3 regions of the Paenarthrobacter sp. NPDC057981 genome follow, and region 1 is predicted to be linked to each of the others. Evidence: riboswitches for the same ligand, from Rfam matches in the RefSeq annotation. Region 1 holds a riboswitch; each other region holds the start of a gene.
What was found. Region 1 has a riboswitch for thiamine pyrophosphate ahead of ACFVSI_RS05915 (ECF transporter S component). Riboswitches for the same ligand answer to the same signal wherever they lie in the genome.

Region 1 (2,192 bases):
CCAGGTTCTCCGCACCGAAGGCGACGTCGTCGCCCACGCGCGAGAGGATCACCTGGGTTTCGGGGTCCTGCTGCATCAACCCGGCGCGGCCCCGCGACTCCCGGGGCGCGGCGCCGTCGATCAGCAGCGAGCCGGTCTCGTCCGAGTCGTCTTCCTCGTCACCCAGCACCCCGGCCAGGGCGTGCAGGAGCGTGGACTTGCCGGCCCCGGATGGGCCCAGCAGGAGGACCCGCTCCCCTGGTTCAATCCGCAGGTCCAGGCCCTGGATGGCTGGCGTGGAACGCCCCGCATGCCGCCACCCCCACCCCTCGGCGGAAATGGCGGCAGGCTTGACCGTGCCGCTCTGTGTGGCGGGCATCAGCTGAAGACTGGCTCCGAAGCGGCCTTGCGCGAGGCGAAGGAACTGAGAACGCCAGTCTTCGCCAGACCGCGGGTGGCGATCCAGGACAGTGCGCCGGCGATGATGGCGCCGGAAAGCGTGCAGAACGCGATGTAGGTCAGCTTGTCGATGGCCTCATAGGCGATGTTCCAGCCCCACGGGAGGAAGGAGTCGTTAAGGCCGCAGAAGAGTCCGGCACCTGCACCCGCGAGAAGCGACGTGGGCAGGTTGAACTTCTTGTAACGGAACGCCGCGAAGATGAGCTCCGCGCCGAGACCCTGCAGGATGCCGGAGATCAGCACCGTGGTGCCGTACTGCGAGCCCATGATGAGTTCGCCGGTGGCGGCCACAGCCTCGCAGAACAGGGCTGCGCCGGGCTTGCGGATAATGAGCATGCCCAGGACGGCGGGGATCATCCAGCCGCCGGCGATCAGGCCGGTCAGCGGCGGGTAGGCCGCGTTCATGGGGATGGATACGATCGCGGCGCCCTGAGACCAGGCCCAGAAGATCACGCCGCCGGCGATGGCGATGAGGGCTGCCACCACGATGTCTACAACTCGCCAGCCGTAACTGGTCTTCTTCACGTTTACCGTGGTCATTTTCTGCCTCCTGAGGTTACAGGAGGGGAAAGTGCTCCCCGGAGTCCACCTGGCTTGCGCCGTCCGGATCCGGACACTCTGAGAAGCTCGACTCCCTTGCGCCGGTACTAACCGGATCAGGTTCGAGGGTCTGCGGCTGTCCGCACTCTCAGCGCCCTCGCGTCTCCTGCGTGGTGCAGGATTCGACGGAGGCGCTCCCCTGTCGTTATCAAATCTGCCCTGATGGGCTGGTTCAGTTTACACCTTGGCGTGCTTGGGAGCCCGGGTGGGCGGGCAGGCGGGGTCATATTCCGTCCTTGCCCTTGCGAGGCCCGCTCTGCGCCCCATTCCTCGCCCGTGGCACGCAGAGCAGGCCCCGCAACGCACCTGCGAGAATGACTGCATGACGGATCTTCCCGGCTCCAGCCTTCCCGACACCACGCCAGTGTCCGAGCCACGCCTCGCAGCCAGCGTCATCCTGCTCCGCGATACCCCGTCCGGGCTCGAGGCGTTCGTCCAGCACCGGGTCAGCACCATGGACTTCGCTGCGGGGATGGTGGTGTTTCCGGGCGGCCGGGTGGATGCAACGGATCAGGCCGGATGGGATTACCCGGCGGAGCTGCTCCACAGCCACGCTGCCGCCTGGGCACAGAGTTCGATTTCCTCGGATCCAGCCCTGACGCAGAAGGCCGCGGGTACCGTCCTCGCTGCAGCCATCCGCGAGGTCCAGGAAGAGGCTGGGCTGGCCATAGAGGCCGCAGCCCTGCGCCCCTGGGCCAACTGGATCACTCCAGTGGATATGCCCAAGCGTTTTGACACCTACTTCTACATCGCGAAACCCGCACCGGAAGCGCAGCCTCGGCACCAGACCACGGAGGCCTGGCAATCACTGTGGATGCCTGTCAGCGGAATTTTGGCCGCCGAAGCTGAAGGCGGGCTTAAGTTGATGCCGCCCACCTATTACTTGCTCAAGGAAATCGCGGCTTTCGACTCCGTGGACGCCCTTTGGTCGGCCGAACACCCGGTGATCCCGGTGCTGGCGCCGGTCGGATCCTTGACTGCGTTTCTCAAGGAACGGGAGAACCGCAGGTAGCCTGCCGTACAGCTAGGCTGGGGGCATGAACCTCTTTTTCAAGCTGTTGGGCGCCGGAATTAGCCTCGGCGCAGGCTTTGTCGGTACCAAACTCGTCAACAAAGGCTGGGAAAAGGCCACGGGCAACAAGCCGCCCACAGGC
Region 2 (2,192 bases), on a different contig from region 1:
ACCAAGCACCAGGTTGCTGAAGTGACCTCGCTCGGTTTGGTGCAGATGACGCGCAAGCGCATGGGTACCGGCCTCCTTGAGGTCTTCGGTGAACAATGTGAGCATTGCGCAGGGCGCGGTGTGGTGACACACGACGAGCCCGTGGAGCATCGTCGTGCCAACGTGGCGGCTGTCGAGCAGCACCGTCCCAACACCGAGGCGCAACAGCCCACCGCACGCACGGAACGCAAGCGTCGTCGCGGCAAGGGAGGAGCGCAGGGGGCAGCCGAAGCACCCGCCCAGGTCCATTCGGCGCCCTCAGCTCCGGCTGCACCGGCGGCCCACCCGGAACCACAGGACCCTGCGCGCCAGGCAAAAGCTGAAGCGACCCGTGCAGCGCTGGCGACGATTGCCGCCGCAGCCCATGCAGCCCACCTGCACGATGACGAAATCCACAAGGCCGAAGAGCTTGCACGGGCTGCAGGACAGCACGAGGCCGGCGCAGGCTCCGTTCCTCCCGCGGCAGAGCATGCTCCGACGGACCAGGCCACTGAGGCCCACGATGCCGCCGTCCGTGAAGCCCGCTCCACCCCGGTGCTGCGCTTCGGCGGCGAAGAGGTTGCGCTGCCATTCGTTGAACACCATGACGAGCCGCAGACGTCCAAGCCTGCCATGAGCCTGGACCGTTTGGCCGAGGCGTTCTCGCACCTCGGTGCCGCTCCGTCCGCCGAGGACGAGGGCCCTTCGGAGAGTGCAGCGGACCTCAAGGCTCCTGCAGCCCCGGAAGCCGCTGCACAGGTTCCTGTGTCGGAGGAAGCTCCTGCGGCTTCGAGGGGTCGCCGAGGTCGCCGGAACCGCAGTGCCAGCAGGGCACAAGGTGCGGCCAATGAGACCAGTGTTGAGCACCATGAGGAATCGGCCACAGCTGCCCAGGGATCGGCGCACGAGTCCAAGGCGCCGGCAGAACCGGTCCGGAAACCAGCTTCGGAGGAACCCATCATCCTGGGTGTCGGCGTGCCGGCTTCCGAGCTCTGATCGACGTCCGCGGTTTCGAGGGCCCTGTAATATCCGCCAGGAGCGGGCATTGCGGGGCCCTTGCCTTTTTCGGTGCGTTAGGCTGGGGGACTGACACGGGGTGCCAGGCGTTGGGCCGGGCTGAGATCCAGACCCGTTGAACCTGTCCGGTTAGCACCGGCGAAGGGATGTCCTCATGGCTGAGTTGTCATATTCCTCTGTGTACCCGTTAGTGGCGGAGCACACGCAGACCCCGCGGGTACTGAGCATCGCAGGCTCCGATCCCTCCGGAGGGGCAGGAATCCAGGCAGACCTGAAGAGCATCGCCGCCCACGGCGGATACGGAATGGCTGCCATCACTGCCCTGACTGCACAGAACACCCAGGGTGTCAGTGCGGTGCACGTACCCCCGGTGGAATTCCTGCGGCAACAGTTGACCGCGATCAGCAGCGATATCGCCATCGATGCCGTCAAGATCGGGATGCTGGGGGACGCCGAGGTGATCAACGAGGTCCGCAGCTGGCTCGAGGAGGTGCGCCCCGCCGTCGTCGTTCTTGACCCGGTGATGGTGGCCACCAGCGGTGACCGCCTCCTGACGGAGTCGGCCGGCGATGCTCTTCGTTCCTTGCTGCCGTTGGCCGACCTTGTCACGCCCAACCTGCCGGAGCTTGCCATATTGTTGGGCGAGGCGGAGGCGGCCGATTGGGCCTCGGCTCTGGAGCAGGGCAAACGCTTGGCCGCGGAATGCGGAAACACCGTGCTGGTCAAGGGCGGTCACCTGGCTGGCTCGGAATGTCCGGACGCGTTGATCAACACAGGTGGCTTGCTGCAGCAGGATGTCGTCGAGGTAGCCGGTCCCCGGATTTCGACAAAGAACAGCCATGGCACTGGGTGCTCGTTGTCGTCAGCGCTGGCCACAGTCCAGGTGCGTACGGGTGACTGGGAAGCGTCGTTGCGCGAGGTAAAGCCCTGGCTGCTCCAAGCGCTGAGGGGGTCAGCTGAGCTGGAGGTGGGCCGAGGCAGCGGGCCAGTGGACCACTTCCACCACCAGCGCAAACTCCACACCGGCGGGTTCGCTGCCACTTTGTGGAAAGAAGCCGTTCCCGAGCTTGAAAGAATCCACGAGCTGAACTTCATCCAGGAACTGCAGTCCGGGCAGTTGCCGGAGACGGCGTTCAGCTACTACCTGGCCCAAGACG
Region 3 (2,192 bases), on a different contig from region 1:
GTTGCCTCCAGGAGTTCGAGTTCAGCCACGGCAGGCACCAGAACCTGCACGTCGCGCAGGAGCTGGTAGACGCCACCGGCCGAGACGGCGTTGGAGGTCGCAGACAGACTGTCCTCGCGTTGCGTAGCGCCGATCACCACGGTTCCGTCTTCCCGCGGAACGATGTAGACAGGCACTCCACGGACCATTCCCCGGACTGTGGCGGTTACAAGCGGACGGAGGTGCGCCGGGACGCGCAGGCGGAGGATGTCTCCGTAGACCGGCCTGACCGGAAGGCTGAGCCCCTCGGGAAGGCCCCGCAAGTGAGGGGCTCCCAGCCCGTTGGCCACGACCGTTTCGGCGGCATGGACGGTGCCGCCGTTTTCAAGCTCGACGCCGGCAACCCGGTCCCCGTCCCACAACAACCCTCGGGCAGAGGCCTCAACGGCGAACCCATCTTCGGCCCCCTTCACCCAGCTGCCATCGTCCGGCGAATGCGCGGCAAGGGCCGCCAAAAGGTGGGCCGCCAATTTCCGCGGATCAACCTTGTGATCCGCACGAATGTCGAAGGCACAGGAAATTTGCGGGCTCAGCAGTGGTTCGCGGTTCCGTGCCTCACGCAGGGACAGCGGCTCGACCTCCAGGCCCGCCGCAAGCTGAGCCGCGCGAAGGTCTGCGAGCGCCCTGCGGTCCGCGGCGTCGGCACCCACGGCGAGGGTCGGCGTCGTGCTGTATCCGGTGGCTTCCGTGGGCTGAGGCAGGCCGCCCACGAATGATGGCCACAATCGGGATGACTCGAGCATGAGGTCCAGGAGGTCTTCTTCCTGGTAGTGGAGTTCGCTCACCGGTGCCAGCATTCCGGCAGCCGCAAAGGTAGCGCCACTGGCAGGCGCCGGGTCGATGAGGGCCACGGAGCGGCCCAGCTTCCGTGCTTGATGGGCTATGCCCAGGCCAATGATCCCACCGCCGATGATGGCGACATCTGCGTGAATGGCTTCTGCCATCTGTTTCCTTCCCTACGCCGGTACTAGCCGGATCAGGTCAAGCGGTCGGCTCCCAAGCCCTCTCAGCCGGACGGTCACAATGATGGTCGTCGCGGCTCCCGCGGTACGTGCCCAGTTTAGAGGAACTAGTGTGGTTTCCATGACCCAGCATGAATCCCTCGCCTCGGCCCGCCTCTACCTGTGCACTGACGCGCGCAAACGCCAAGGCGATTTTGAAGACTTTGTCGATGCAGCCTTCCGGGGCGGAGTGGACATCATCCAACTCCGCGACAAGACGATCGAAGCTGCTGAGGAATTGGAATTGCTGACCGTCCTGCGCAGCGTTGCCGAACGCCATGGACGGCTCTGGGCAGTCAACGACCGGGCCGATATTGCCAGTGTTTCCGGGGCTCCTGTGTTCCATGTGGGGCAAAAGGATCTGCCCCTGGAGGTCGCCCGTACCTTCCTGCCCCACCCTGCCGTCATTGGCCTGTCCACCCACACTCCCGAGCAAGTGAACGCGGCCATCACCTCCTCGCCCAGCGACCCGGGTCTGGACTACTTCTGTGTTGGCCCGGTATGGGCAACGCCCACCAAGCCCGGCCGCGACGCCGTGGGAACCGGCTTGGTCACATATGCCGCAGAAGCGATCAAGCGCGCTGAAGAGACCACAGGCGGGGCCGTTGATTTGCCCTGGTTCGCGATCGGTGGAATCGACCTTGGCAACGTAGAAGAGGTACTCGCAGCCGGCGCCGGCCGCATCGTCGTCGTCCGCGCCATTACCGAGGCGGAAGACCCGACGGCGGCAGCGAAGTCGCTGCTCGAAGCCCTCGACGCCGCTTAGCGGCAACCCCGCGGGCCACGCTGCCCGACGGCCGGTCCCCGCCGGTCCGCCATCCAAAACCTCGCACCCGCACCACTGAAGGAAGTCCACGTGAGTTACCCGAATTACCCGCCCGCGCCCGATAACGGACAAGGAGCGGGTGTTCCTCCGGTCCCCAACGCACCTGCCCCTTATGGCAGCCCCTATCAAGGTGGGCCCTACTCCGGCTATCAACCCACGCCGGGTTCGGGTTCTTACGGCCCTCCGGGCGGCGATGGAACGGCAAAGTCGTTCGTGGTCACCTGGATCCTCTCCTTGCTCCTGGGCGGACTGGGTGTCGACCGGTTCTACCTGGGCAAGATCGGCACCGGCATAGCCAAGCTCCTGACCGCCGGCGGGTTCGGCAT

Region 2: linked by a shared signal. The riboswitch ahead of thiD (bifunctional hydroxymethylpyrimidine kinase/phosphomethylpyrimidine kinase) and the one ahead of ACFVSI_RS05915 (ECF transporter S component) in region 1 are both predicted to bind thiamine pyrophosphate.
Region 3: linked by a shared signal. The riboswitch ahead of thiO (glycine oxidase ThiO) and the one ahead of ACFVSI_RS05915 (ECF transporter S component) in region 1 are both predicted to bind thiamine pyrophosphate.

Annotation. Positions count from the first base shown of each region.
Region 1 covers NZ_JBHVQI010000003.1:251,222-253,413, forward strand. The annotation lists gene ACFVSI_RS05910 (ABC transporter ATP-binding protein) at 1-358, opposite strand, end outside; gene ACFVSI_RS05915 (ECF transporter S component) at 358-978, opposite strand; TPP riboswitch at 1,054-1,189, opposite strand; gene ACFVSI_RS05920 (NUDIX domain-containing protein) at 1,361-2,050, shown strand; gene ACFVSI_RS05925 (DUF4235 domain-containing protein) at 2,076-2,192, shown strand, end outside.
Region 2 covers NZ_JBHVQI010000011.1:78,841-81,032, forward strand. The annotation lists gene ACFVSI_RS12110 (Rne/Rng family ribonuclease) at 1-1,014, shown strand, start outside; TPP riboswitch at 1,101-1,199, shown strand; gene thiD (bifunctional hydroxymethylpyrimidine kinase/phosphomethylpyrimidine kinase) at 1,190-2,192, shown strand, end outside.
Region 3 covers NZ_JBHVQI010000022.1:21,756-23,947, reverse strand. The annotation lists gene thiO (glycine oxidase ThiO) at 1-983, opposite strand, end outside; TPP riboswitch at 974-1,095, opposite strand; gene thiE (thiamine phosphate synthase) at 1,123-1,806, shown strand; gene ACFVSI_RS17225 (TM2 domain-containing protein) at 1,897-2,192, shown strand, end outside.